Regions from separate parts of the Phenylobacterium koreense genome, predicted to be linked through region 2. Evidence: predicted binding sites of a transcription regulator. Region 2 holds the regulator's gene; the other holds the start of a gene.
What was found. Region 2 encodes LexA, which represses DNA repair genes until DNA is damaged. Its sites were predicted from a motif close to ATGTTCNCNANNTGTTCT; they were not measured.
Positions count from the first base shown of each region.

Region 1: a site for LexA is predicted at 6,096-6,113, ahead of uvrA (excinuclease ABC subunit UvrA). Genes of this name have one in related genera too.

Region 1 is NZ_JBEPLU010000001.1:94,377-109,278, forward strand. It holds gene ABID41_RS00470 (ABC-F family ATP-binding cassette domain-containing protein) at 1-1,323, opposite strand, end outside; gene ada (bifunctional DNA-binding transcriptional regulator/O6-methylguanine-DNA methyltransferase Ada) at 1,578-2,633, shown strand; gene ABID41_RS00480 (2OG-Fe(II) oxygenase) at 2,630-3,355, shown strand; gene ABID41_RS00485 (DUF1203 domain-containing protein) at 3,374-3,844, shown strand; gene ABID41_RS00490 (dipeptidase) at 3,907-5,127, shown strand; gene ABID41_RS00495 (enoyl-CoA hydratase/isomerase family protein) at 5,191-5,994, shown strand; gene uvrA (excinuclease ABC subunit UvrA) at 6,195-9,086, shown strand; gene ABID41_RS00505 (methylated-DNA--[protein]-cysteine S-methyltransferase) at 9,125-9,670, opposite strand; gene ABID41_RS00510 (glutathione S-transferase family protein) at 9,774-10,385, shown strand; gene ABID41_RS00515 (hypothetical protein) at 10,382-11,266, opposite strand; gene trmFO (methylenetetrahydrofolate--tRNA-(uracil(54)-C(5))-methyltransferase (FADH(2)-oxidizing) TrmFO) at 11,395-12,801, shown strand; gene ABID41_RS00525 (squalene/phytoene synthase family protein) at 12,805-13,497, opposite strand; gene ABID41_RS00530 (Mth938-like domain-containing protein) at 13,547-13,906, opposite strand; gene secF (protein translocase subunit SecF) at 13,906-14,841, opposite strand; gene secD (protein translocase subunit SecD) at 14,852-14,902, opposite strand, start outside.
Region 2 is NZ_JBEPLU010000002.1:319,923-334,824, reverse strand. It holds gene gltX (glutamate--tRNA ligase) at 1-382, opposite strand, end outside; gene ABID41_RS13415 (ComEC/Rec2 family competence protein) at 504-2,570, shown strand; gene lexA (transcriptional repressor LexA) at 2,551-3,243, opposite strand; gene trpC (indole-3-glycerol phosphate synthase TrpC) at 3,377-4,165, opposite strand; gene trpD (anthranilate phosphoribosyltransferase) at 4,162-5,172, opposite strand; gene ABID41_RS13395 (anthranilate synthase component II) at 5,175-5,765, opposite strand; gene ABID41_RS13390 (hypothetical protein) at 5,840-6,040, shown strand; gene trpE (anthranilate synthase component I) at 6,149-7,681, opposite strand; gene ABID41_RS13380 (peptidylprolyl isomerase) at 7,678-9,618, opposite strand; gene tpiA (triose-phosphate isomerase) at 9,754-10,497, shown strand; gene ABID41_RS13370 (VOC family protein) at 10,582-10,998, opposite strand; gene ABID41_RS13365 (GNAT family N-acetyltransferase) at 11,031-11,546, opposite strand; gene secG (preprotein translocase subunit SecG) at 11,657-12,115, shown strand; gene ABID41_RS13355 (CTP synthase) at 12,271-13,911, shown strand; gene ABID41_RS13350 (MmcQ/YjbR family DNA-binding protein) at 14,000-14,206, shown strand; gene ABID41_RS13345 (hypothetical protein) at 14,203-14,358, shown strand; gene rpmF (50S ribosomal protein L32) at 14,450-14,632, shown strand; gene eno (phosphopyruvate hydratase) at 14,787-14,902, shown strand, end outside.

The sequences.
Region 1 (14,902 bases), on a different contig from region 2:
CAGGAAGCGGGCCAGGGCGGCCTGGGCCTCGTTTCGGCCGGCGTCGGGATTGAGCCGGCGGAAGGCCTCGACCAGCGTCTCGCCTGACCACAGCATCTCGGTCTTCTGGTCGAACAGCGCCGTGCGCGCGCCGGAAACGACACGGCCGGCGGTCGGTTGCAGCTCGCCGGCCGCCAGCTTCACCAGGGTGGTCTTGCCCGACCCGTTGGGGCCGACGACGGCGACGCGCTCGGGACCGACCATCCGGAAGGACAGCCGCTCGATCACCGGCCGCTCGCCGGGATAGGCGAAAGCGACCTCCTCGAAGGCCAGCACCGTCTTGCCGGCCGACAGCCGCGACGGCGGCAGGGCGAAGTCCAGCCGGCGCAGGCGCTCGACGCGCTCCTGGGCCTGGGCCAGATCGCCGACGGCTTCTCCCTGCAGGCGCTCGGCGATGCGCCCCTCGCGCCCGCCGGAGTTCTCCGCCCGCTCGGCCTGGCCGCCCAGGAACAGGCGGGACTCGGTCCCCTTGGCGGCGAAGCGCTTGCCGGCGGCGTCGCGGCGGGCCTTTTTCTCGCGAGCGGCCTGAGCGTCGCGCGCGGCCTGGGCGACGCGGCGCTCGGCGTTGTCGAGGTCGCGGGCGGCCGCCGCCTCTTCCTGCGCCTTGCGCTCGACATAGAGGTCATAGCCGCCGCCGTAGACCTTTGCCCCCAGGCTGCTGAGCTCGACGATCCGGTCCATCGGTCGCAGCAGCGACCGGTCGTGGCTGACCACCACCGCTCCGCCCTTCCAGGCCGCCAGCGCCGAGGCGATCATCGCCCGCGCCTCGGCGTCGAGATTATTGGTCGGCTCGTCCAGCAGGATGAGGTCCGGCTCGCCGGCCAACAACCCGGCCAGGCTTGCGCGGGTCGCCTGGCCGCCGCTGAGCGAGGCCGCGGGTCGATCAAGGTCGATCCCGGTGAGCCCCACCTGGGCCAGGGCTTCGTCCAGGCGGGCCGGCAAGGTCCAGTCGGCCTCGGCGAAGTCGGTCTCGTCGCCCTCGCCCGCCTCGATGCGGGCAAGCCGCGCCAGAGCCTCTGAGGCGCCCAGCAGGTCGGCGAGGCTGGCGTCAGGCGCCGGGGCCAGGGCCTGGCGCAGGACGCCGATGCGGCCGCGCGTGGCGACCGAGCCCGAGGAGGGCGCCAGTTCGCCCAGCATCAGTCGGATCAGCGTGGTCTTGCCCACGCCGTTGCGCCCCACGAGGCCGGTGCGTTCGGCCCCGAAAGCGAGGGTCAGGTTGTCGAAGAGGCTGTCGCCTTCAGGCGTCCGAAAGGAGAGGCCGTCGAGCGTGATGAAGGAAGACATGGGAAACCGCAGGCAGATTGGCGTTCGGGACGAGACTGGTGTCCGTTGCGCGATCCATTGCGGTGAGCCTCCTTCTTGGGAGGTCCCGATATAGGGGTGACCGCCGGTCGCTGCAAATCGCGGTTTCCGGACCCGGCGGTGCGGCGACGCTTGCAGGCGGGCCGATCCGTGTGGATTTGAGAGCAAGGCGCGGAGTTTCGGCAGGCGCGCGGCGGCCTATTCCATCGGCCATGACGAACGATGGAGCATTGGAGATGCAGAACCTGTTCGAGACCGAAGCCGAACGCTGGGCAGCGGTGACCGCCAAGGACCGCGAGGCGGATGGCGCCTTCGTCTATTCGGTGCGCACGACCGGCGTCTATTGCCGGCCCAACTGCGCGGCCCGGCCGGCGCGGCGCGAGAACGTCGCCTTCCACGACAGCATAGCGGCGGCGGAGGCCGCCGGTTTCCGACCCTGCAAGCGCTGCAAGCCGGACCAGGCTTCGCTGGCCGCCCGCAACGCCGCGGCCGTGGCCAGGGCCTGCCGCCTGATCGACGAGGCCGAAGAGATCCCGAGCCTGGACGAGCTCGCGGCCGCTGCGGGCCTGAGCCCGTTCCACTTCCACCGGGTGTTCAAGGCCGCCACCGGCCTGACGCCGGCCGCCTACGCCCGCGCCCAGCGCGCCGAGCGGGTCCGGCGGGCGCTGCCGGAAAGCCGGACGGTGACGCAGGCCATCTACGACGCCGGCTTCAATTCCGGCGGCCGGTTCTATGAGGCCTCCGAGAAGGTGCTGGGCATGGCCCCGCGGCGGTTCCGGGCCGGCGGCGAGCGGGCGGCGATCCGCTTCGCCGTCGGCGAATGTTCGCTGGGCTCGATCCTGGTGGCGGCGACCGACAAGGGCGTCTGCGCAATCCTGCTGGGCGATGATCCGGAGCTGCTGGTCCGTGACCTCCAGGACCGTTTCGACCGGGCCGAACTGATCGGCGGCGATGAGGCCTTCGAGGCCCTGGTCGCCAAGGTCGTGGGCCTGGTGGAACAGCCGCGCCTGGGACACGACCTGCCGCTGGACGTGCGCGGCACGGCCTTTCAGCAGCGGGTCTGGCAGGCTTTGGCGCAGATTCCGGCCGGGGAGACGGCGAGCTACGCCCAGGTGGCCGAACGCATCGGCAAGCCCGGCGCGGTTCGCGCGGTAGCCCAGGCCTGCGCGGCCAACGCGCTGGCCGTGGCGATCCCCTGCCACCGCGTAGTGCGCAACGACGGGGCGCTGTCGGGCTATCGCTGGGGCGTCGAGCGCAAGCGCGCCCTGCTCGAGCGCGAGGCGGCGGCATGAACGCCCCGCTTCCCGCCGATCCCGCAGCGAGGATCGCGGCCCTCGATTGGCGCGGCGTCCTCGCCGAGTTGGACCAGCAAGGCTGCGCCCTGCTCCCCAGCCTGCTGGACGCGGCGACCTGCCGCGAGGTCGCCGCGCTCTATGGCCAGGAGGCCGGCTTCCGCAGCCGGGTGGTGATGAGCCGGCATGGCTTTGGCCGCGGCGAGTACAAGTATTTCGCCTATCCCCTGCCCTCGCCCATCTCGGAACTGCGGACCGGGCTCTACCCGCGCCTGGTCGAGACCGCGAACCGCTGGAACGCCGAAATGGGGCTGGCGACGCGTTATCCCGCCCAGCATCAGGCGTTTCTCGATCGCTGCCATGCAGCGGGCCAGACGCGGCCCACGCCCCTGCTGCTGCAGTACGGCGCCGGCGACTTCAACTGCCTGCACCAGGACCTCTATGGCGAGCACGTGTTTCCGTTGCAGGTCGCGATCCTGCTGTCGGAGCCCGGCCGCGACTTCACCGGCGGCGAGTTCGTGCTGACCGAGCAGCGCCCGCGGATGCAGTCGCGGGTCGAGGTCGCGCCGCTGCGCCAAGGTAACGGCCTGGTGTTCGCGGTGAACCAGCGGCCGGTGCGCGGAACGCGCGGCTCCTACCGAGTGACCATGCGCCATGGGGTCAGCCAGGTGCGCTCGGGCGCACGCCACACCCTGGGCGTCATCTTTCACGACGCCCTCTAGAGACCTCGGAGAAAAACGATGTCCTTCAAGATCACCGGCCTGCCGGTCGACGAATTTCGCCCGCTGTTCGGGCTGTCCGAGGCCGAGCTGGCGGCGCGGGGCATGGTCCGCGTCACCGCCGACGCGCCGGTCGGCTATCCCTGCCGCATCACCCTGGAAGACGCCCCCGCCGGCCAGACGCTCATCCTACTGAACTACGAGCATCTGGACCTCGATAGTCCCTATCGCTCCCGCCACGCCATCTTCGTGAGCGAAGGGGCGACGCAGACGAAGGTGGCGGTGGACGAACTTCCGGGCTGCCTCACCGCCCGGGCGCTGATCGCCCTGCGCGCCTATGACGAGCAGGGCATGATGACCGCCGCCGAACTGGCGCCGGGGGCGGAGCTAGCGCCCGTCATCGAACGAATGCTCGCCGATCCCCAGGTCGCCTATCTGCATGCCCACAATCCGGGCCGTGGCTGCTATGCGGCGCGGATAGATCGCAACTGAGGCTTGCGCGGGCGGTCCAAACGCTGAAGGTTCGAGCCTTGTCATTTCGGGGAGAGGCGTCGTTGCTCAAGTTTGGTGTTCCGCTCGCGATCCTTCTGGCGGGGGCGGCCGCGCCGGCCCTGGCGCAGTCCACGGCGGTGAAACCCGAGACGAAGATTCTCCACGAGAACCTGATCGTCCTCGACCCCCACTTCGACACCCCGGCCAATATGGCGGTGAAAGGCTTCGACATCCGCCAGCGGCACGAGGTGATCGACGGCAGCCAGGTGGACTATCCGCGGATGGTCGAGGGCGGCGTGGATGGCGGCTTCTTTGCGATCTTCACGCCGCAGGGACCGAACACCAAGGCGGGCAACGACGCGGCGCGCGACCACGCGCTGATGCGGGCCGTGGTGATCCACGAGATGATCGCTCGCGACGACGACCTCTTCACCCTGGCGACCAAGGCCGAGGACGCAGCCCCGATCGTCCAGTCGGGCAAGCGCTTCGCCTTCATCAGCATGGAGAACGGCGCGCCGGTCGCGAATGACCTGACGCTGATGCAGACCTTCTACGACCTGGGCGTTCGGATGATGAGCCCGGTCCATTTCGCCAACAACGCCCTGGCCGACTCCGCGACCGACCCGAAGGGGCCGATCCATGGGGGCCTGAGCCCGCTGGGCAAGCAGTTCGTGGCCGAGGCCAACCGGCTGGGCGTGCTGCTCGACGCGTCCCACGCTTCCGACCAGGTCCTGGACCAGATGCTGGACCTGTCGAAGGCGCCGATCATCCTCTCCCACTCGGGCGTGCGGGCCGTCTACGATCACCCGCGCAACGTTCCCGACCGCCTGCTGCGCAAGCTGGCCGACAAGGGCGGCGTCATCCAGATCAACGCCTTCACCGGCTACATGAAGACCACGCCGGACAATCCGGCCCGCCGCGCCGCCCTGGCCGAGCTCAACCGCACCTACGGCAATCCGCTCGCCCTGGCCGCGGACAAGCGCGACGCCTATCGCGAGGCCCGCAAGGCGATCGACGCGAAATATCCCGCGCCGCAGGCCAACATGGACGACCTGATGGCGCACATCCTCCATGCGGCGCAGGTCGCCGGGAAGGACCACATCGGCATCTCCGGCGACTTCGACGGCGGCGGCGGGATCGAGGGCTTCGCCGACATCACCGACTACCCGGCCCTCACTGAGCGCCTGATCGCCGCGGGCTTCACCCAGGAGGACCTGGCCAAGTTCTGGGGCGGCAACGCGCTGCGGGTGCTGAAGGCCGCCGACGAGGCCAAGGCCAAATAGCGGGCCTTGCCTGACGCGACGGCGGCGTCGCCACCATCGGCGGGGAACCAAGGGAGCCTTGCCGTGTACGAGCACCTCGATCTGCGCCAGGACGGCGACGTCGTCTGGGCGACGATGAACCGGCCCGAGCGGCTGAACGCCCTGAACCGGCGACTGGTCGAGGAGCTGCGCGACTTCTTCGTCGGGCTCTACTGGCGCCGCGACGTGCGGGTGGTGGTGCTGTCGGGCGCGGGCCGGGCGTTCTGCGCAGGGCTCGACCTGAAGGAGCGCAACGCGCAAGGAAACGGCGAGAGGTCGGTGGGCGCAAGCCTGACCGGCCAGCGGCAGATCAGTGAGATCGTCATCGCCATGCGCCGCTGCCCCCAACCGATCATCGCCTGCGTCGACGGCGCCGCCAGCGGCGGCGGCTTCGCCCTGGCCCTGGCCTCGGACGTGCGGATCGCTACCCCGCGCACCCGGATGAACGCCGCCTTCATCCGCATCGGCCTCTCGGCCTGCGACATCGGGGTGAGCTATTTCCTGCCGCGGATGGTCGGATCGTCGGTGGCGGCCGAGTACATGCTGACCGGCCGCTTCATCGAGGCCGAGCGCGCCTATCAGCTCGGCCTGGTCAGCCGCGTCGTGGAGCCGGAGGCGATGGCGGCCGAGGCGCAGCGCTTCGCCGCCGACATGCTGCACGCCACGCCGCTCGGCCTGCGGCTGACCAAGGAGGCGCTCAACCACGCCATCGACGCCCAGGGGCTGGAAGCGGCCATCGCCATGGAAGACCGCAACCAGATCCTCGCCAGCCTCGACGGCGACTTTGGCGAAGGCGTCGCCGCCTTCTTGGAGAAGCGCACCCCGCGCTACGAGCGCCGCGAGGGGTGAGGCCCGCGCTCGGCGGTTAGATGCACCCTGCTGACATCGCTGCTGACAGGTTTGTGCGCGCATCGGCGTAAAACCTGCCGATCGGATTGCCGCAGCCAGGTTTGTTCACACAATGTTCCTGTGTTATCGGTGAGTCTCGGAACTACATTAGACGGAAGCCGCCGAGGGCATCGGCGGCGGTAAGCGTTTTCCGGAAAACCATGGCCGAACAGCTCAACTTCATCCGCGTGCGCGGCGCGCGCGAGCACAATCTGAAGGATGTCAGCGTCGATATCCCGCGTGGGGAACTCGTCGTCCTGACCGGCCTGTCCGGCTCGGGCAAGAGTTCGCTGGCGTTCGACACGATCTACGCCGAGGGCCAGCGTCGCTATGTCGAGAGCCTCTCGGCCTATGCCCGCCAGTTCCTGGAACTGATGAGCAAGCCCGACGTGGACCTTATCGAGGGCCTGTCGCCGGCGATCTCCATCGAGCAGAAGACCACCAGCCGCAACCCGCGCTCGACCGTCGGCACGGTGACCGAGATCCACGACTACATGCGCCTCCTGTGGGCGCGGGTGGGCGTGCCCTATTCGCCGGCGACCGGCCTGCCGATCGAGAGCCAGACCGTCAGCCAGATGGTCGACAAGCTGACCGCCCTGCCCGAGGGCGAGCGGCTCTATCTGCTGGCGCCGGTGGTGAGGGGCCGCAAGGGCGAGTACCGCAAGGAGATCGCCGAGTGGCAGAAGGCCGGCTTCCAGCGGCTGAAGATCGACGGCGAGTTCTATCCGATCGAGGACGCCCCCGCCCTCGACAAGAAGTTCAAGCACGACATCGACGTGGTTGTGGACCGGCTGGTGACCAAGGCCGGCCTCGAGAGTCGCTACGCCGACAGCCTGGAAACCGCGCTGAAGCTGGCCGACGGCATCGCCACGGCCGAATGGGCGGACCTCGCCGACGGCGAGACCGAGCCCAAGCGGCTGATCTTCTCGGAGAAATTCGCCTGCCCGGTTTCCGGCTTCACGATCAGCGAGATCGAGCCGCGGCTTTTCTCGTTCAACAATCCCTACGGGGCCTGCCCCGTGTGCGACGGCCTGGGCGCCAAGCTGGCCTTCGACGCCGACCTGGTGACGCCCGACAAGGAAAAGACCCTGCACAAGGGCGCGATCGCGCCTTGGGCCAAGGGCCCCTCGCCCCTCTACACCCAGACCCTGCAGGCGCTGGCCGCCCACTACGGCTTCTCGATGGACATGCCGTGGTGGAAGCTGCCCGAGGGCGCCAAGACCGTGGTGCTCTATGGATCGGGCTCGGAAAAGATCAAGTTCGTCTATGACGACAACGCCCGGAAGTACGAGGTCAACAAGACCTTCGAGGGCGTGCTGCCCAACCTGGAACGCCGCTGGCGCGAGACGGACTCGTCCTGGGTGCGTGAAGAACTGGGCCGCTACCAGTCGGAAACGCCCTGCGAGGCCTGTGAAGGCTATCGCCTGAAGCCCGAGGCCCTGGCCGTGAAGATCAACGGCCGACACATCGGCGAGATCAGCCGCCTGTCGATCCGCCACGCCGGCGAATGGTTCGCCGGCCTGGAGCAGGTGCTGACCGAAAAGCAGATGGAGATCGCCCGGCGGATTCTGAAAGAAATCAACGACCGTCTGCGGTTCCTGGTCAATGTCGGCCTCGATTATCTGAATATGTCGCGCTCGTCCGGCACGCTGTCGGGCGGCGAGAGCCAACGCATCCGCCTGGCCAGCCAGATCGGTTCGGGCCTGACCGGCGTGCTCTACGTGCTGGACGAGCCGTCCATCGGTTTGCACCAGCGCGACAACACCCGCCTGCTGGAAAGCCTGAAGGGCCTGCGCGACCTGGGCAATTCGGTGCTGGTCGTCGAGCACGACGAGGAGGCGATCCTCACCGCCGACTACGTGATCGACATGGGGCCAGCGGCCGGCGTCCACGGGGGCGAGATCATCGCCCAGGGTCCGCCGAACGAGATCATGGCCAACCCCAAGAGCGTCACCGGCCAGTACCTGTCCGGCGCGCGGGAGATCGAGATCCCCGAACAGCGCCGGCCGATCTCGAAGAAGAAGGTGCTGCGCGTCGTCGGCGCGACCGGCAACAACCTGAAGAACGTGACCGCGGAAATCCCGGCCGGGACCTTCACCTGCATCACCGGCGTCTCGGGCGGCGGCAAATCGACCTTCACCATCGAGACCCTCTACAAGGCCGCCGCCCGCCGGCTGCACAACGCCTCGGATGCGCCGGCGCCGCACGAGCGGATCGAGGGGCTGGAGCTGTTCGACAAGGTCATCGACATCGACCAGTCGCCGATCGGCCGCACGCCGCGTTCCAACCCGGCGACCTATACCGGGGCCTTTCAGCCGATCCGCGACTGGTTCGCCGGCCTGCCGGAAGCCAAGGCCCGCGGCTACGGCCCCGGCCGCTTCTCGTTCAACGTCAAGGGCGGGCGCTGCGAGGCCTGCCAGGGCGATGGGGTCATCAAGATCGAGATGCACTTCCTGCCAGACGTCTACGTCACCTGCGACGTCTGCCACGGCAAGCGCTACAACCGCGAGACCCTGGAGGTCCTCTTCAAGGGTAAGTCGATCTCCGACGTGCTGGACATGACCGTCGAGGAGGCCGCCGACTTCTTCAAGGCGGTGCCGCCGGTGCGCGACAAGATGGAGACGCTGAAGCGGGTTGGCCTTGGCTACGTCCAGGTCGGCCAGTCAGCGACGACGCTGTCGGGCGGTGAGGCGCAGCGGGTGAAGCTGAGCAAGGAGCTCTCGCGCCGCGCCACCGGCAAGACGCTCTACATTCTCGACGAGCCGACCACCGGCCTGCACTTCGAGGACGTGAAGAAGCTGCTGGAGGTGCTGCACGAGCTGGCCGACCAGGGCAACACCATGGTCGTCATCGAGCATAACCTGGACGTGGTGAAGACCGCCGACTGGCTGGTCGACTTCGGCCCCGAGGGCGGCGACGGCGGCGGCGAAATCGTGGCTCAAGGCTCGCCCGAACAGGTGGCCGACAATCCGCGTAGCTGGACCGGTCGCTACCTGGCCGACATCCTCAAGCGTCACGAGGAGCGGCGCGGACAGGCGAAGAAGAGCGCATAAGATCTCTTCTGCTCCCCCATAAAGCGGAAGGAGAAGGATTACCGCCCGCCGAACAGCGGCAGGGTGTCGGGCGAAAGCGCGCCTTCGATTTCCAGCATGCGCAACTTGGTGTCGGCGCCGCCGGGGGCGGAGAAGCCGCCCTTTTTGCCGCCGGACGCCAGGACACGGTGGCAGGGCACCACGATCGGCCAGGGATTGGCGCCGAGGGCTTGGCCCACCGCGCGTGACAGACTGACCTCGCCCAGGCGACGGGCGATGTCGCCATAGGTCAAGGTCTGGCCCGGCGGGATGGCGCGGGCGATGGCGTAAACCTGCAGGTTGAAGATGGGCGTCCCGGCCTCGTCGAGGACGATCTCGCGCAAGTCGCGCTTCTCGCCGGCCAGCAGGGCCTGGATGCCGGCGATCGCGGCGGCGACAACCGGCGGCGGCGCCTGTTCGGCGATCTCGGGATAGCGCTTGGCCAGCTTGGCCTGCAGGCTCGCGCCCTCGACCTGCGGCAGGAATACGGCCGTCAGCCCCTTATCGCTCCATGCGACCGCGCAGAGCCCAAGGGCCGTCTCAAAGCGGTGATAGCCTTCGGTCATGGCGGCATTCTACCAGCTTCGCGCGTCAAGGCTGGCGGCTTTCGGACGCTTGCAGCGCGGTCGCGGTTCGCAATAGCGTGGCCGAAAGACTTAGGGAGCCACCATGATCCTCTACGGCGCGCCGATGCCGGCGCCGAACCCCCGCCGCGTCCGCATCTTCCTCGCCGAGAAGGGTATCGACCTGCCCGAGACGCCGGTGAACATGATGAAGCGCGAACACAAGTCGGCCGAGTTCCGCGCCAAGAACTCGATGGGGCAACTCCCCGCTCTGGAGCTGGACGATGGGACCTGCATCTCCGAGACCGTCGCGATCTGCCGCTACTTCGAGGAGACCAACCCGCAGCCGCCGATGTTCGGGACGATGGCGGTGGAGAAGGCGCTGATCGACCAGTGGATCCGCCGCGTCGAGTTCGCGGTCATGACCCCGGTCGGCAATTTCTGGCGGCACGCGCACCCACGCACCGCGGCTCTGCTGACCCAGTACAGGGACTTCGGGGAGTCCAATCGCGAGACCTATCAGGGAGCGCAGAGGTACGTGGACCGCGAACTGGCGGGCCGCGAATTCTTGGTGGGCGACACCTACTCGATGGCCGACATCTGCCTGCTCTCGACGGTGGACTTCGCCGAATGGATCGGCCTGCCGGTCGAAGACGAGTTCGAGAACCTCAAGGCCTGGCGCGCGCGGGTGAGCGCCCGGCCCAGCGCCGCCGCCTAGGCCTTCCGGCCGCTCAGCCCGCGATAGGCCACCGCGGCCGGCGCGATCATCACCGCGTAGTAGAGCGCGCTGAGCCAAGCCGAGACCAGCAGGTAGAGGATCATCGTCACCGAGAAATAGGCCTGCAGGGACGAATTGTCCGGGTTGAACATCCGTCCGGCTGCCTGGATATCGCCGCCCTTGGCGATAGCCACGGCGGCCACGAAGATCACCAGGACCAGCAGCGACATGGCGACGATGCCGCAGATGGCCAGGGCGTAGGCGCCGGTCAGCTTCCAGAACTGGCCCTTGGTCAGCTTCCAGGAGTCGAAGATCGACAGCCGATGTTCGGCGAAGGTGATGGCCGGGGCCAGCGACAGGCGCACCGCCACAAAGAACAGGACGCCGAGGATGAAGAACTCGATGACCACGGCCATCATGGTTCCCGCCCCCTGCCCCGCCACGCCCATGACGATGGCGGCGATGATCCCGGCGATCAGGACGGCGCCGAACAGGGCCACCATGGCCAGGAGGAAATAGACGAAGGTCAGCAGGGCCAGGCGGATCTCGTCCATGCCCAGCTTGAGATAGGAAAAGCCGTGGTCTTCCGGTCGCAGGGTGACGCGGTAGACCGCCGCCGCCATCACGCACTGGAGCAGCAGGCCGACGATCATCATCGGGAAGAGGACGCCGATCATCTCGCCCAGCGCGGCGGGATCGGGAGTTTCAGCGGGACCGGCTTCCAGCAGGGCGCTGGCCTCGCGGCCAACGGTGGTGAGGTAGACGGCGCTGCAGATGCTGACGAAAAAGCACAGCGCAGCCCAGACGAGGACGATCCTCGGTCGTTCTCGCGTCAGTCGGAAACCTTCGAAAGCGGCGTCGGTCGCCGAGAACGCGTTCATCTCTATCCTCTGGCCTGACGTCGCCATTAACGAGTCGGCCCCTGTTTGGCTGCGGATTCTGGTGATAGGTCCGGCGCCCCGCAAGGCCTAGCTCGCGAAGTCTTGCAATCGTTGCTAGTTAGTCACGCATGTCGATCAAACCTGTCCACATCGTCGGCGGCGGCCTCGCCGGTTCCGAGGCCACCTGGCAAGTCGCCCAGGCCGGCGTCCCTGTCGTGCTTCATGAAATGCGTCCGGTCCGCAAGACGGACGCGCACCAGACGGAGGGCCTCGCCGAGCTCGTCTGCTCGAACTCGTTCCGGGCCGACGACTGGACCGGCAACGCCGTGGGCCTGCTGCACGCCGAGATGCGCAAGCTCGGCTCGATTATCATGGCCTGCGGAGACCAGCACCAGGTGCCAGCCGGCGGAGCCCTGGCGGTGGACCGCGAGGGCTTTTCCCAGGCGGTGACCGCGCGGCTCGAGGCGCACCCGCTGGTGACCATCGAACGCGAAGAGATCGCTGGCCTGCCGCCGGCCGAATGGGACAGCGTGATCGTCGCGACCGGCCCCCTCACCTCGCCGGCATTGTCGGAAGCGATCCTGAAGCTGACCGGCGAGGGCGAGCTGGCCTTCTTCGACGCCATCGCCCCGATCGTGAACTTCGACTCCATCGACATGGACGTCTGCTGGCGGCAGTCGCGCTACGACAAGGCTGGGCCGGCGGGCGAAACCGCCGCCTACATCAACTGCCCAATGAACAAGGAGCAGTACGAGGCCTTCATCGACGCCCTGCTGGCCGGGCCGAAGTCAAAGTTCAAGGACTGGGAGAACGTGCCCTATTTCGACGGCTGCCTGCCGATCGAGGTGATGGCCGAGCGGGGCCGCGAGACCCTGCGCCACGGGCCAATGAAGCCGGTCGGCCTGACCAACGCGCATAAGCCGGACGAGAAAGCCTACGCTATCGTCCAACTGCGCCAGGACAACGCCCTGGGCACGCTGTGGAACATGGTCGGCTTCCAGACAAAGCTGAAGCACGGCGCCCAGACCGAGATCTTCCGGACCATTCCGGGCCTGGAGAAGGCGGTGTTCGCGCGTCTCGGTGGCCTGCACCGCAACACCTTCCTGAACAGCCCGAAGCTGCTGGACGCCCAACTGCGGATGAAGAACCAGCCGCGGCTGCGCTTTGCGGGCCAGGTGACCGGGGTCGAGGGCTATGTGGAAAGCGCGGCTGTCGGCCTGCTGGCCGGCCGTTTCGCCGCCGCCGAACGGCTGGGCGCCGGGATCGAGCCGCCACCGGCCACGACGGCCCTGGGCGCGCTGATCGGCCATATCACCGGCGGCCACATCGACGCTGGCAAGGGCTCGTTCCAGCCGATGAACATCAATTACGGCCTGTTGCCGCCGCTGGAGAACGCCGGCGCCAAGCGCCGCGAGGACGGCAGCCGGATCGGCGCCAAGGAGCGCGGCCGCAACAAGAAGCTGGCTGTGGGCGAACGCGCCTTGGCCGACCTGGACGCCTGGGTCGGGGCGAACACGAAGATCGCCGCCGAATAGGCTTCAGAGTCGCCCGCGGGCGACCGCCAGGAAGAGGCGCAGGCGCGCCTCCAGGTCGCTTGGCCGTCGCCCCTGCGCCCGGACGCGGGCCAGGGTCGCATGGGCCACGGCGGGAAAGGCGGCGACCGATATGCCGTGGGCCTGGTCCAGCGCCTCGCTGAGCGCCGCCTGGGCGTCCTCCCCCTCCATCCCTGCGGTGCCCATCAGGCGTCCGATCGCCCAGGCCTTCCCAGCCTCGGCGACACGGGGAAGATCCGCCCCAGGGTCAAGGACCAGGGCCGCCGCGCGGGCGGCCGCCCCGCCGGTTCCCTCCGCCCACTCCAGGGCGTCGGCAAGGGTCATGGGCTCGGGCTCGAGCTCGCGGTAGCGGGCGTCGACCATCGCCTCCAGCGGCTCGCGCGGCAGGCTGCGCCGCTCGATGGCCTTGGCGAGGGAAAGCGCCGTCGGGTGGTGGCGGACGGGCCGGCCGCCATAGACCTCGTCCAGCACCTCGCGCCACCAGGTCAGGCGAATCTCGCCGAGCAGCGGGTTGGACGCCACCTTGGGCGCGCGCGCCAGTTCGTGATCGAAGGCGTAGATGGCGACCACGTCAGCGCGCTTCTCGGGATCGGCGATGAAACGGCTCGACAGCCAGCGCTCGGAATCGACCCGGCGGGTCTGGGCGTCGAGATCGTCGGGGACTTCAGGTTCGGACATCACGAAATGAGAAAAACGCCCGCCGGGCGCGGTCTGACTGAGCCCGAACCTAGACCGCGATCAGCGCCGCGGCGAGCTTGCGGCCGTCGGCCGTGAGGATGTTGTAGAACTGGCAGGCCGAGGCGGTGTCCATGAACTCCAGCCCGATGCCCGCCCGCTGCAGCGCCTCGCGGACGGGGCGCGGCGGCAAGGCGTTGGAGGCGCCGGCGCCTAGGAGGACGAACTCCACCGCCTCACGGCCGGCCTCGAGCACTTTGGCGAAGTGCTCGGGCGCCAGCTCGGCCATCGATCGCACCGGCCAGGCCAGGGCCTGGTCCTGCAAGATCAGCAACGAGCCCTCGTGACGGCCGGTGGAGAGGCGGAAGCCGCCATCTCCATAGGTCTCGATCTGAGGCGCGTCGCGGGCCACTAGGCCCTCGCCGGCTTGAGCGGCTCGGCCGGCTCGTCCCCGCGCTTCACCCCCCAGAGCAGGATGATCGGTAGAGCGACATAGATCGACGAATAGGTGCCGACCAGGATGCCGAACACCATGGTGATGACCAGCGGCAGCAGCACCGGCCCGCCGAAGAACACTGCGCCCGACAAGGCGAGGATCGCGGTCGAGCCGGTGATCAGCGTCCGGGACAGACGCTCGTTCTCGGACCGGTTGATGACCTCTCCCAGGGGCGCGGTCTTGTACTTGCGCAGGTTCTCGCGAAGCCGGTCGAAGGTGATGACCTTCTCGTTCATCGAATAGCCGATCACCGTCAGCAGGGCGGCGATGGAGGTCATCGAGAACTCGAGGTGGGTCGCCGACAGCATGCCCAGCGTCAGCAGGACGTCGTGGAACACGCCGACCACGGCGCCGAGGCCGAACTGAAGCTGGAAGCGGAACCAGATGTAGAGGAGCATCAGGAAGACCGCGACCCCGAGGGCCATGAAGCCCCCGCGCATCAGTTCGCCCGAGACCTTCGGCCCGACGACCTCGACCTTCTTGAAGGTGATGCCCGGGAAGGTCTTGGCGAGCTCGGCCTTGATGCGCTCGGCGCCCTCGACCGGGTTCACCCCGGCGGCGGTGCGGAAGCGAAGCATGGCGCCGTTGGGCGCGCCAAGTTGCTGGACCTGGGCGTCCTCGCCGCCGACCCGCATCATGGTTGCGCGCAGCGCGCCGATGTCGGCCGGACCCTTGGTTTGCACCTCGATCATCGAACCGCCGATGAAGTCGATGCCGAGGTTCAGGCCCTTGGTGAAGAAGGACACGCCCGAGAGGACGATGAGGATCGCTGAAAAGACCGCCGCATAGGGCGCCAGCCGCACGAAGTTGAAGTGAAACTCACGCGGCAGAATACGGATCAGAGGCCACATATCCTGAACCCTATACGATCGGCAGGGCCTTCGGCCGGGTGGTGCGGAACCACAGGCCGAT
Region 2 (14,902 bases):
CTCGCCAAGGCGAACGGATCACCCGGCCTTCGGCACGCGCCGCTTCGCGTTCGATTTCCAGCTCGTCCGGCGTCATGTAGCAGCGATAGGCGGTGCCGCGTTCGAGCATCTGCTCGACCACCTCACGGTGGCGGTCGGCGCGCGCGAACTGGAACACCGGCTCGGCGTCCGGCTTCAGCCCCAGCCAGTCGAGACCGTCGAAGATCACCTGCACGGCCGCCTCGGTGGAACGCTCGCGGTCGGTGTCTTCGATACGAAGCAGGAACTTTCCGCCGGTATGTCTTGCGTAAAGCCAGTTGAAAAGCGCCGTCCGGGCCGTGCCAATGTGCATGGAGCCGGTGGGCGAGGGGGCGATCCGGGTGACGACGGGGCGGTCGGGCATCGAGTTGGAGACTGTTACTTCAGCAGGCGCGTCTGAGCTGCGCGCGGCGCCTATTAGCACGGTCGAAGCCGGGCGTCCCACAAATCGCCGCATCGCAACATGGCTCTTTGATCAAGCCTCCGTGCAATCGGATCGCTGGCGTCTGTGGACCCCTATCGCCTTCGGCGGAGGTGCGGGGATTTATCTGGCGTTGCCGGCCGAGCCCATCTCCGCCGTGGCTTTGGGCACGCTGGCCCTGGCCTTTGCCCTCATCCTGTCGGTCGGGCGTCTCGGGCTGCCCCGAGGCGCGGTTATCGGCCTGACGCTTGCCGCCTTCCTGCTGGGCGGATTTGCCGCGGCCAAGCTTAGGACCCAGACGGTCCGCGCCCCGATCGCGCCGGCCGGCGGCGGCATGCGGACCATCGACGGCTTTGTGGTCGACATCACCAATCCCGGCCAGGGCGGGCTGCGCCTGCTGATGGCGCCGATCCGGATCAGCGGCCTTGCGCCGCAGGAGACGCCGATCCGGGTGCGGATCACCCTTGGGGAGGGCGACTGGTTGCCGAGGCCGGGGGATGCCATCCGAGTGCGCGGTATGGTCAACGCTCCGCCACCGCCGGCGAGCCCGGGGTCCTACGATTTCGCGCGGGACGCATTTTTCGACGGCATCGGCGGTGTCGGGTTCGCGCTTGGCGAGGCCCGTCCCATCGACGGGCCGGCGCCTCCGGCGCGGCTCGCCCTGCAAATGAGGCTGAACGCGCTGCGCTGGGGGCTGGCCGAGCGAATCGTCGAGCAGATGGGCGCCTCAAGCGGAGGGCTGGCCGCGGCGATGATCACCGGCCACGAAGCTTTCGTGCCCAAGGAGCAGGTCGAGGATCTGCGGGCCTCCGGCTTGGCGCACATCATCTCGATCTCCGGGCTGCATATGGCCATCGTCGGCGGCTTTGCGTTCGGCGCCGTCCGCCTGCTTATCGCCGCCTGGCCGTGGATGGCGCTGCGGGTGTCCTCCAAGAAGGTCGCCGCCGTCTTCGGCCTGCTGGCGGTCGGCAGTTATCTGCTGATTTCCGGTGCGCCCAGTCCCGCCGAGCGCTCGGCCATCACTGCGGGGGCGGCCTTCCTGGCGATTCTGGCCGATCGGCGCGCGATCAGCCTGCACACCTTGGGCCTGGCGGCCCTTGTGATCCTCGCCTTCGAGCCCGAGGCGGTGATCCAGCCCGGCTTCCAGATGTCGTTCGCCGCGACCGCGGCCCTGGTCGCCCTGGCCGAGGCCTGGCCGCGGCCGCCGCGGGAGATCAATACGCCCTGGCCGATCCGCGCGGCCCAGGCGGTCGGCGTCTGGACCGCGGCCAGCATCGGAGCCAGCTTCGTGGCCGGGCTGGCGACCGGCCCGTTCGCCATGCAGCACTTCAACCGGGTTTCGACCTTCGGCCTGGCCGCCAATCTGCTGACCGCGCCGATCAGCTCCTTTCTGATGATGCCGGGCCTGGCGATCGGCGCCGCCTTGACGCCTTTTGGCCTGGGCGGACCATTCCTGTCGGCGGCGGGCCTAGCCATCGACACCATGAACATGATCGCCGGGTGGATCGCCGATCTGCCCGGAAGTCAGCGGATCTTCGCCAGCGCTCCGGCCTGGACCCTGCCGGCCGCCTTCATCGGTATCCTGTGGCTGTGTCTTTGGAGGGGGCCGCTCCGCTGGCTCGGCTTGCCCCTGGCCCTGAGCGTATGGCTATGCCCGCGCCCGCCGGCGCCGGACATTTGGATCGCCGCCGATGGTTCGACCGCAGCCGTCAGGCGAGGGGATCAGGCGGTGCTGCTGCGCCCCGACGCCAAGCTCTTCGCCGCCGAGCTTTGGGCCAGGCGGCGCGGCCTGACGCCGGCGGAGGGTTCGGCCGCGCGGGAGGTCGCCTTCGACTGCGATCGCTGGTCCTGCGCCCCGCGCCAGGGAAGCGCCGATCCGAAGGTCGCGGCGATCTTCACCCGCCGGGCCTCGACCATAGCGGCCAAGCAGCCGCTGTTTTGCGGATGGGCGGAGGTGGTTATCGTCCGTGGATCTGCCGAACCTTGCAGGAACGCGCTGACGCTCACCGAGGCGGACTTCGCCAGGGGCGGGTCGGCCGAGCTCTACAGAAGCCCGTCCGGCTGGCGGGTCGTGTGGGCCCAGGACCTGCGCGGCCAAAGACCCTGGACGATCAGTGGTAGCGGCGGATGAGGCCGACCAGCCGACCCTGCACCTGAACCTGGTCCGGTCCGAAGATGCGGGTCTCATAGGCCGGGTTCGAGGCTTCGAGCGCGATCGAAGCGCCTTTCTTGCGCAGGCGCTTCAGGGTGGCTTCCTCGCCCATCACCAGGGCCACGACGATGTCGCCCGAATTGGCGGTGTCGGTCTTGCGGATGACCACATAGTCGCCGTCAAGGATCCCGGCGTTGATCATGGAATCGCCCTGGATCTCGAGGACGAAATGCTCACCCGCGCCCAGGATCGTCTCTGGGACCGGAATCCGGTCGCGCTCCTGCTGGATGGCTTCGATGGGCGTGCCGGCGGCGATGCGGCCGAGGATCGGCAGCTCGCGCGTATCGTTGGCGATGGGCAGGGCGTTCGGGTCGCCGCCTTCGACTACCTGGGGCTTGAACGGCGCGCGCCCCTTGGGCGGGGCGGTCGTCGTCGCCTGCTGCGGCAGCTTCACGACTTCGAGCGCGCGGGCCCGGTGCGGAAGACGGCGCAGGAAGCCGCGTTCCTCGAGCGCAGTGATCAGGCGGTGGATGCCCGACTTCGACGCCAAGTCCAGGGCCTCCTTCATTTCGTCGAAGGACGGCGAAACCCCCGTTTCCTTGATCCGCTCATGAATGAACATGAGAAGTTCGTGCTGTTTACGGGTGAGCATGGCTGTCGAGCCCTTGGAGAACAAAGCGCTAACGTCAGGAATGTTCTCTAGGTGTTCTTCATTAATGTCAAGTTACTGCTGAGCCCTTGAAAGGCTTAGGGTTTTCGAAGCTTGACGATAGGTCCGAGGCGACTCAGCCGAGCAGGGCGCGGGTCGCCGCCGTGACATCAGCCTGCCGCATCAGGCTTTCGCCGACCAGCATGGCGCGGGCGCCGACCTGCTCCAGCCGGGCTACGTCCGCCGCCGTGAAGATGCCGCTCTCGGTGACGAGGAGGGCGTCCTTGGGCGCCAGCGCCGCCAGGCGCTCGGTGACGGCCAGGTCGATCTCGAAGGTGCGGAGGTCGCGGTTGTTCACGCCGACCAGGGTGGCGCCGAGCTGGCCCGCGCGGGCCATCTCCTGCTCGTCATGGACCTCGACCAAGGCGTCCATGCCCAGGCGGGCGGCTTCCGACATCAACTCGGCGGCGAGCGCGTCATCGACCATGGCTAGGATCACCAGGATGGCGTCCGCCCCAAAGCCGCGGGATTCGGCCACTTGCCACGGATCGACCAGGAACTCCTTGCGCAGGGCCGGGATCGAGACCGCATCGCGCGCAGCGGTGAGGAAGGCGTCCGCGCCCTGGAAGCTCGGGGTGTCGGTCAGTACCGAGAGGCAGGCCGCGCCGCCGGCCTCGTAGGCGCAGGCCAGGGCCGGCGGATCAAAGTCGGCGCGGATCAGGCCCTTCGACGGCGAAGCCTTCTTGATCTCGGCGATCAGGGCGAGCTTGCCCGGCGCATGGGCGCGTTCGAGGGCGTGACGGAAGCCGCGAGGCGCCGAGGCGGCCTTGGCGGCGGCGTCGATGTCGGACTGGGATCGGGCTGCGCGGCGCGCGGCGACCTCTTCGCGCTTGTAGGCGGCGATCTTCGAAAGCACGTCGCTCACGCCGTCACCTGGACCAGCTTGGCGAGGGCGGCCTTGGCGCGTCCGTCATCGAGGATGTCGCCGGCCAGGGTGACGCCTTCGCGCAGGGTCTCGACCTTGTCGCCGACCAGGAACGCGGCGGCGGCGTTCAGGAGGACGATGTCGCGATAAGGGCCCTTGGCGCCGTCGAGCAGTTCGCGCAGCGCTTTGGCGTTGTCAGCGGGGGAACCGCCGCTGATGTCGGCCAGGGCCGAGCGGGGAAGGCCGACCGCTTCCGGCGTGATGGTGAAGAGGCGGACTTGGCCATCGCGATATTCGGCCACGCTGGTCTCGCCGGTCGTGGTCATCTCGTCCATGCCGCCGCCATGGACGACCCAGGCGCGCTCAGCGCCCAGGGCGCCCAGCACCCGCGCCAGCGGCTCCACCCAGCGGTCGGCGAAGACGCCCATGACCTGGCGCTGGGCGCCGGCGGGGTTGGTCAACGGGCCGAGCAGGTTGAAGATCGTCCGGAAGCCGAGATCGGTGCGGATCGGCGCCACGTGGCGCATGGCGCTGTGGTGGGCGGGAGCGAAGAAGAAGGCGACGTTCGCCTCGTCCAGCGCCCGGCGCTGCTGGTCGGCGTTGACGTCGAGGTTGACGCCCAGTTCGACGAGCACGTCGGCGGCGCCCGAGCGCGAGGAAACCGCTCGGTTGCCGTGCTTTGCGACCTTCAGCCCGCCGCCTGCGGCCACGAAGGCGACGGCGGTCGAGACATTGAGGGTGTGCAGGCCATCGCCGCCGGTGCCGCAGACGTCCATGACCTGGAAGTCGTGCTCCAAGGTGATCGCGGCCTTGCGCATGGCGCGGGCGCAGGCGGTTATTTCGCCGGTCGTCTCTCCGCGCATGCGCATGGCGGTGACCGCGGCGGCGATCTGGGCAGGGGTCGGCTCGCCGCGCAGGCAGGCGGCGAAGAACTCGCCGGCGTCCTCTTCGGTCAGGGTTCCGCCATCGGCCAGGCGGCCGAGAAGGGGCTTGAATGCGTCGGACATGTCTAGGCCTCAGCCTCCTCGGTGAGGCCCGTAAGCTTGAGGAAGTTGGCGAGCATGGCGTGCCCGCCCTCGGTGGCGATGGATTCCGGGTGGAACTGCACGCCATGGACCGGCCGCGACCGGTGGCTGAAGCCCATGATCTCGCCGTCCTCGGTCCAGCCGGTCACTTCCAGCACATCGGGCAGTGTCGACTTCTCGACGGAGAGGCTGTGATAGCGGGTGGCCGTGAACGGGTTCGGCAGGCCGGCGAAGATACCCTTGCCCTCGTGGTGGATCAGGCTGGTCTTGCCGTGCATCAGGGTCTTGGCGCGAACCACCTCGCCGCCGAAGGCCTGGCCGATCGCCTGGTGCCCGAGGCAGACGCCCAGGATCGGCAGGTCCTCCGGCGCGGCCGCCAGAAGGTCCAGGCAGATGCCGGCCTCGTTGGGGGTGCAGGGGCCGGGGGAGAGCAGGACGCCATCGGGTCGGAGGCCCAGGGCCTCCTCCACGCTGAGGGCGTCGTTGCGGTAGACGAGCGTCTCCGCGCCCAGTTCGTTCAGATAGTGAACCAGGTTGTAGGTGAAGCTGTCGTAGTTATCGATCACCAGGATCATGAGCTTCCTCTAGGCTCCAGCCGCTCCCGCGCCAAGCGATTGCGGGGATCGGTCGTTCGAAACATGCTGCGGCCATGACCCCAGGCGATTCCGCCCTCGATCGTGACCGAATGGTCTATGCCCGTGCGCTGCTGCGGATTCCGGTGGCTCGGGAGAGCGCCTGGCCGGCCCTGGCGGCGGCTGCCGCGGCGGCCCTGGCGGCTCTCGCCCTGGCGGCGGCGATGATCACCGCGCCGCCCGTCACCACCACCCACGTGGTGCAGCGCGACCTCTAGAGCACGATGCGATCAGACGGAATCATCTGATCGTTGAATCGTGCTCTAGATTCAAAGTTTGAGCGCGTTCTAGTCGCAAAACCGGTTTCCACTTTTGCGGAACGCGCTCTAGACGAAGCGCCAGGATTCCTCGGCGGCGCGGCGCAGGGCGCGGGCCTTGTGCAGGGTCTCGTCGTACTCGGCGTCGGGATCGGAGTCGGCCACCACGCCGCCGCCGGCCTGGACGTACATCTGGCCGTCCTTGAAGCAGGCGGTGCGCAGCACGATGCAGGTGTCGACCGAGCCGTCGGCGCCGAAATAGCCGACCGCGCCGGCATAGGCGATGCCGCGCTTCTCAATCTCCAGCTCGTCGATGATCTGCATGGCCCGCACCTTCGGCGCGCCCGACAGGGTGCCGGCGGGCAGGGCGGCCATCAGCACGTCGACCGGGTCCAGGCCCTCAGGGGCGTCGCCCTCGACGTTGGAGACCAGGTGCATGACGTGGCTGTAGCGCTCGACGAAGAACGAGTCGGTCACACGCACCCGCGGCGCGCGGCTGGCCGCCGCCGGCTCGTTGGCGCCGGCGCTCTTCAGCATGGCCACTCGGCCGACGTCGTTGCGGCCCAGGTCCAGCAGCATGAGGTGCTCGGCCCGCTCCTTCGGGTCGGCCTTCAGCTCGGCCTCCAGCGCGCGGTCCTCCTCGGGGGTGGCGCCGCGCGGGCGGGTGCCGGCGATGGGGCGGATGGTGATTTTGCCGTCGCGCAGCCGCACCAGGATCTCCGGCGAGGAGCCGGCGAGCTGGAAGTCGCCGAAGTTCAGGTAGAACAGGAACGGCGAAGGGTTCATGCGCCGCAGCGAACGATAGAGCGCGAACGGGTCGCGCTCGAAGGGTGCGCGGAACCGGTGGCTCGGCACCACCTGGAAGATGTCGCCGGCCAGGATGTAGTCCTTCGCCCGGGCGACGATCTGGCGATAGTCCTCGCGGCTCACCGGCGTGGTGAAGCGGTCCGGCTCGGGACCGGCGTTTCCGGTCAGGGCCGGCGCGGAGGTCTTGAGGTCGGCGACCACCTCGGCAAGGCGAAGCTGAGCGTCGTCATAGGCCGCGCGGGCGGTGATCTCCGAGGGGCGCACGGTCGTGACCAGGATGATCTCCTGGGCGATGGCGTCGAAGATCGCGACCATGGAGGGCCGGATCATCAGTCCATCGGGCAGGTCCAGCGGATCGGGATTGATGTTCGGCAGCTTCTCGACCAGCCGGATCATGTCGTAGCCGATCGCGCCGAACACGCCGGCCGACATCGGCGGCAGGCCCTCGGGTAGGTCCAGCCGCGAGCGGGCGACGAGGTCGCGCAGCGAATCCAGCGCTCTGCCGGCCTGCGACTGGAATCGGCCGGCCTCGATGTCCGGACCCACGGCGATTTCCGCCTTGTCGCCGCGGCACCTCCAGACAAGGTCGGGCTTCATGGCGATCACCGAGTAGCGTCCGCGGTGCGCGCCGCCTTCGACCGACTCGAAAAGGAACGCGTAGGGCCGGCCGTGGGCGATCTTCAGGTAGGCCGAAACCGGCGTCTCCAGATCGTCGATCAGGCGGGTCCAGACGACCTGCGGCGCGCCTTGAGCATACTTCGCCTCAAAGTCCGCAAACGCAGGGTCGATCGTCACTTGGCCTTCTCCGCCTTGCCCGCCGTGGCGGGCGCCTTTTCTTCTTTGGTCAGGGGCGGCAGGCCGAGGGCCGCACGCGCCTTGTCGGGATAGATTCTCGCGCCGACTTCGGTCCGGGCCGCCTTGCGGGCCGCCACGCCAAGGTCCTGGAACAGCGCCATGGTCACCTGCGGGCGCACTTCCTCGGTGATGCGGGCGACGGTCGGGCCGGTCGGGGCGCGGACGGCCTCCAGCTTGCCGACGATCAGGCCGAACTGGGTGTGCTCGGCGGTGAACACGTCACCGGGCTTGGCGCTGAAGGCCTTGCCAAGTCCATCGCGGGAAAGCTGGGTGCTCTGGGCTGCGGTGCGGCGATCGAGGTTGGTCACATGGACGACCTTGGCGCCGGCGGCGGCTGCGACGGTCTCCAGGCTCTCGCCCTTGCGCACGCGGGCGGCGAACTCGTCGGCGCGCGCCTGCATCCGCTTGACCATCTCGCGCATCATCCAGAACCGGGTGAGCTGCGGTTTGACCTCGGCGAGCGGGGGCAGGGCCTTCGGGATCACCCGATCGACGCGGACGGCGAAGTAGGAGCCTTCGCCGGCGTCCTGCAGCTCGCTCTCGGCGCCAGCGGCCAGGCCGAAGGCGGTCTCGAGCATCTTCGGAGTGACGCCCTGCAGGGGCTGGCCCTGCTGGCCCTGGCCCGCCTGGGTGACCGGGCCGATGGTCACCGCCGGCACGCCGGCCTTCTTGGCGGCGTCCACGAGGTTGGCGCCTTCGTCGCGGGCGGCCTCATAGGCCTGGGTGAGGGCGTAGACCTTCTCGGCCGCGGCGTCCTTGCGAACCTCGGCCTCGATCTGCGGCCGGACCTGTTCGAGGGTGACGGCCTGGCCGGGAGTGACCTTGGTCACCTTGACCACCGCCATGCCCAGGTCGCCCTGGATCGCCGAGGAGACCTGGCCGGCCTGCAGGGCGAAGGCCGCGACGCCGACGCGTTTGTCGGAGACGGCGCTTTGCGGCTTGTCGACATAGCTCACCGCCTCGACGCCAAGCGACTTGGCGATGGCGGCGGGATCTTCGCCCTTGGTCAGGCGCGCGGCGACGGCCTGGGCGGTGGCGGCGTCCTTGACGGGAATCTGGACCAGCGAGCGGGTTTCCGGACGCGACAGGGTATCCTTGCGGAAGTCGAAGCGCTTCTTCACCTCGGCCTCGTCGACCGGGATCTCGCCGGAAAGCTGGGCGGGCGTGAAGGCGACGACGGTCAGAACCCGGAACTCCGGCAGCGTCAGCCGGTCGGCGTTTTCCTTCATCAGCGTCGTGAGCTGGGCGTCGGTCGGCTGCGCGGGCGGCTGCACGCTGCGCGGGTCGATCACGAAGTAACCGACGTCGCGCGCCTCCAGCTCGAAGATGGCGCCGAGCGCGCTATAGGCCCGCGGCACGTTCAGGCCGTTGAGCATGGCGGTGCCGACGTGCTGCACGGCGATCTGGTCGCGCATCAGGTTCTCGAACCGAGCGGGCGTGAAGCCGTTCTCGCCCAGCCGCTGCTGATAGAGCTCTCTGTCGAATGCGCCGGAGATCGGATTGAAGAAGGCGGGAATCTTCCGCAGCTCGGCTTCCATCAGCCGGTCGGAAGGCCGAATCCCGATGCGGCTCAGCATTTCGCCAAAGGATTCGCGGGTGGCGATCTCTTCCAGGAGGCGGCGGTCGAGCCCGGCCTGGACGGCCTCCTCGATGCTCACCGGACGCTTGGCCTGCTCCTCGGCGTTCTTGCGGAAGTTGTCGAACTCCTGGCGGAAGACGGGGCCGGACACCCGACGCGAGCCCGCACGGACCACATCGTTGGTGTAGTTGCCCTTGAACGCGTCATTGACGCCGAAGATCGCGAAGCTGACGACCAGGAGGCCGATCAGAACCGCGGCGACCCAGGATTTGGCGAAGTTGCGTGTGGCGGACAGCATTTGACCTACCGGGAGCCCTTTCGGCGCGAACGTGGAACGGCGGGTATAGTTGAGGCGGCTTCCCCCCCGCAAGCGCGTGACAGAACAAGCCGCTTGGCTTAACGCCGCTGCGACCCATCAAACACGAGGCAGGACATGACGTCACCGACCCCTTTGATCGCCGGCAATTGGAAGATGAACGGACTGGCTTCAGGCCTGTCCGAGGCGCAGGCCGTCGCGGCGGGGATCGGAGCGTCCAAGGCCCGGGTGGCGATCTGCCCGCCGGCGACGCTGGTCGAGCGCGCCGCCGCGGCTCTTAAGAACACCAAGGTCGCGGTCGGCGGCCAGGACTGCCGCGCCGAGGTTTCCGGCGCCTTCACGGGCGACGTCGCCGCCGAGATGCTTGCTGACGCCGGCGCCAGCCTGGTGATCCTGGGCCACTCCGAGCGCCGCGCCGGCTACGGCGAAACCGACGCGGTCGTGGCGGCGAAGGTCGGCGCGGCCCTGCGTGCGGGCCTGGAACCGATCATCTGCGTCGGCGAAACCCTGGACGAGCGCAAGGCCGAGCGCGCCATCGAGGTCGTCACCGCCCAGGTGAAGGGCTCGCTGCCTGCCGAGCTGGCCGGCAAGGCGTTCTCGGTGGCGTATGAGCCGGTCTGGGCCATCGGCACCGGCCTGACGCCCACCACCCCCGAGATCGAAGAGATCCACATCGCCATCCGCGCGACTCTGGTCGAGCGCTTCGGCGAACACGGCAAGACCGCGCCGATTCTCTACGGCGGCTCGGTGAAACCCTCGAACGCGGCCGAAATCCTCCATGCGGCCGAAGTCGGCGGCGCCCTGGTCGGCGGCGCCTCCCTGAAGGCCGAGGACTTCCTGGGAATCATCAACGCACTCTAGATCCTGGGCGCTTATGGGTCCCGGTCTCGCTTCGCAAACCGGTATGACACAGTGGTCGGAGCGGCGTGGCCCCTAGCCGACGGGTCAGCCCTCCGAGGGCCCCTTCAGCTCGACCGTGTTGCCTTCGGGATCGAGCACATAGATGGACGGACCTTCGCCCTCGGCGCCGTAGCGGGGGCCTTCATCGGCGATCCGGATGCCGTGTGCGGCCAGGTGCGCGCGGATGGCCGGCTCGTCGAATGGCCGGATAGCGAGGGCGAAGTGGTCGAGATTGCGCCCCTCCTTGCCGGGAGCAGCCCCGCCGACGGCGCCGAGCTTCCCGTCCACGGTCACCAGATCGATGAGTGAAGCGCCGGCTCGAATATGCGTGAGGCCAAGTTCGGGCCGGTCCCAGTTGACCTCACAGCCCAGGACGTCGCGATAGAAGGCGATCATCGCGTCCTTGTCGACGACGCGAAGGACGATGTGGTCGAAACCGGCGGGGCGGATCGGGTGGGTCATATCGATCAGCTAGGATCGGCAGTCCCCGGCGGCTAGAGCAGCAGGCCGAAAAGCCGGCAGTCGCGGTGTTCGCCGTCGCGCAGCACATGGCCGCGCAGCAGGCCTTCCTGTTCGAACCCCAGCTTCTCCAGAACCGAGTCGGAGCGCTTGTTCCCAAGGTGGGTGCGGGCCGCCAGCCGCCGCACGCCCTTCGCCGCAGCGAAGGAGATGACCGCCCGCATGGCCTCCAGGGCGTAGCCATTGCCCCAGGCGCCGCGTCCGAGCAGAAACCCGATTTCCCCGCGCTTGTGCCACCAGTCGATGTCCGAGAGATCGCAGGCGCCGATCACCTGGTCGTCCTCGAGGGCGCGGATGGTCCAGTGAAAGGCGCGCCCGGCCTCCACCGCCGCCACCTGGCCCTCGACGATGGCGCGCACCAGGTCGGGATCGTCGATTTCCGGGACGTCCCAGTGCGCCATCACCTCCGGATCGTTGAGGATCGGGAACAGCCATTGAGCGTCGGCGGCCTCCAAGGGACGCAGGCGGAGACGTTCGGTTTCGAGTATCATGGACTTGCCTGCCCGATGCGACGCCCTAGCTATGGCCTTATGCGCCGCCTAGTGGTAGAGCGCGCGCTTCATTTCGGCGCGGGTTTCCGGCCGGAGGCATTGGATAGGTCATGCTGCTCGGCATTCTGCTCACGGTTCACGTCCTCGTCTGCATCGCGCTGATCGCGGTGGTCCTGCTGCAGCGCTCCGAAGGCGGCGCGCTTGGCATGGGCGGCGGCAACGCCGGCTTCATGACGGCGCGTGGGGCAGGGGACCTCCTGACCCGCACCACCTGGATCCTCGGTTCGATCTTCTTCGTGCTCAGCCTGGTGCTGACCATGCTGGCCGGCCAGCAGCGCGGCTCATCGTCGGTCGTCGACCGGATCAAGGTCCAGGGCATCGACATGGGCAAGCTGAACCAGCCCGCAGCTCCGGCTCCAGCCGCCCCGGCGCCGACCAGCCCCAGCGACGCTCCCGCGCCGCTGACCGCCCCGACCCCGCAGGTCCGCAATCCCTTCACCGGCGCAGCCCAGCCCGCGCCGGCGCCCGGCCAGACCGCGCCCGCCCCGACCGCGCCGTCCAACCCCTAAGCCCCAGAGTGATCGTGAATCTCGACCAAAAGCCGCTTCGGCGGCTCGTTTGGCGTTTGTGCGCCGTTCCGAAAGCTGAACAACGGCTTCAATCCACAAGCTTCGGCGATACGTCGCAGAGCTTTCTGTCCGAATCACTGGTACTCTGAACGCCCATGGCCCGGTACATCTTCATCACCGGCGGCGTGGTTTCCTCTTTGGGAAAAGGTCTCGCGTCCGCCGCCCTTGGCGCGCTCCTGCAGGCTCGCGGCTACAAGGTCCGCCTTCGCAAGCTGGACCCCTATCTCAACGTCGATCCGGGCACGATGAGCCCCTATCAGCACGGCGAGGTCTTCGTGACCGACGACGGCGCCGAGACGGATCTCGACCTGGGGCACTACGAGCGGTTCACCGGGGTGAACGCCACCAAGGCGGACAACATCACCACCGGCCAGATCTACAAGACCATCATCGAGAAGGAGCGCCGCGGCGACTATCTCGGCGCGACGGTCCAGGTGATCCCTCACGTCACCGACGAGATCCGTAACTTCGTGCTCTCCGATCCGGGCGAGGGCGTCGATTTCGTCCTGGTGGAGATCGGCGGCACGGTCGGCGACATCGAGGGTCTGCCGTTCTTCGAGGCGATCCGCCAACTGGGGCAGGAACTGCCGCGTGGCCACGCCTGCTACATCCATCTGACGCTGCTGCCGTACATCAAGACGGCGGGCGAGATGAAGACCAAGCCGACCCAGCACTCCGTGAAGGAGTTGCGGTCGATCGGCATCCAGCCCGACATCCTGCTCTGCCGCTGCGAGCAGCCGATTCCGGCGAGCGAGCGCCGCAAGATCGGGCAGTTCTGCAATGTGCGGGAAAGCGCCGTGATCCAGGCGATGGACTCGCCGAACATCTATCACGTGCCGCTCGACTACCACGCCCAGGGGCTGGACCGCGAAGTGCTCTCGGTCTTTGGCCTGCTGGACACCGCGCCCGCCCCGGACCTCTCGCGCTGGCAGTCGATCTCGAACACCCTGACCAATCCGGACGGCGAGGTGAACATCGCCATCGTCGGCAAGTACACCGGCCTGACCGACGCCTATAAGTCGCTGGTCGAAGCCCTGGTGCACGGCGGAGTCGCCAACAATGTCCGCGTCCGCTTCGACTGGATCGAGGGCGAGGCCTTCGAGCGCGAGCAGGGGCTGATCTCCGAGCGGCTGACCGGCGTGCACGGCGTGCTGGTGCCCGGCGCCTTCGGCGAGCGCGGCTCGGAAGGCATGATCCGGGCGGTCCAGTTCGCCCGCGAGCACGAGATTCCCTATTTCGGCATCTGCTTCGGCATGCAGATGGCGATGATCGAGGCGGCCCGGAACCTCGCCGGCATCAAGCACGCGTCCTCGACCGAGTTCGGCCCGACCTCGGAACCGATCGTCGGCCTGATGACCGAGTGGGTGCGCGGCAACCAGCGCGAGATGCGCCGGGAAGGGGACGATCTCGGCGGCACCATGCGCCTAGGGGCCTACGAGGCGGTGCTGACGCCGGGCTCCAAGGTCTCGGAGATCTATGGCGCGACCACGATCAGCGAGCGCCATCGCCACCGCTACGAGGTGAACATCACCTATCGCGAGGCGATCGAGGGAACCGGCCTGGCCTTCTCCGGCCTCTCGCCGGACGGCGTGCTGCCGGAGATCTGCGAGCGGGGCGATCACCCGTGGTTCGTGGGCGTCCAGTTCCACCCGGAACTGAAGAGCCGCCCCTTCGACCCACACCCCTTGTTCACCGGCTTCATCGGGGCCGCGAAGGAACGCAGTCGGCTGGTCTGACGCTCCTTACATAGGACGTGGTCGCGAACCTCGGTCTTCTCCCGCTTGGGGAGAAGGATTGAGCCGCGTCTGGCCCCGAAGGGGAGGGATGCTATTCTTCCCCATGCTCTCCCGCGACGACATCCGCCGGATCGCGCTGGCGCAACCGGAAGCCTATGAGGCCGATCACTTCGGGATGCCGTCGTTTCGGGTCGGCAAGAAGATCTTCTGCACGATCCACCAGGATCAGCCTCGGACGATGCTCAAGCTGGACGTCGAGGATCAAAGGAACCTGCCGAGGACGCGCCGGGCGTGATCGAGCCGGTTCCCGGATACTGGGGCCGGCAGGGCTCGACCTTCGTCTGGTTCGAGAAGATCGGCGAAGAGCGATTCGCTGAATTGATGCGCATGGCCTGGGTTCAGGTCGCACCAAAGCGCCTGATCAGTAAGTTTTCTTCCAACGCTTGATATTCGAAGGGTTATCGGGCATAGACCCGCGCTCACGTCGGCGGCCCCGTTCGGCCGCCGTCTCCGTTTTTCACGCCTGCGAGATTATCCGATGGCCGTTCCGAAGCGAAAAGTATCCCCCTCGCGGCGCAACATGCGGCGCGCGCACCACGCCCTGGGCGCCAACTCCTATGTCGAAGACAAGGAAACCGGCGAACTGAAGCGTCCGCACCACGTGGACCTGAAGACCGGCATGTACAAGGGCCGCCAGGTCATCACCCCGAAGGCCGACTAAGGCCAGCGGGCGGGGGCCTTCCGCCCCAGCAAAGCTTTCGACCCCGTCCGGTTCACCGGGCGGGGTTTTGCTTTTTGGCCATGCCGGCGTGTTTGCCCCTGGGGGCGAAGGCCGCTAAACGATCCGGCGCCTTCCCAAAACGCCTGGAGCTCCCATGACCGAAATCGTCGACATCACGGCCCGCGAAATCCTCGACAGCCGCGGCAATCCGACGGTGGAGGTCGATGTCATCCTCGAGGATGGCTCGCTCGGCCGCGCGGCCGTGCCCTC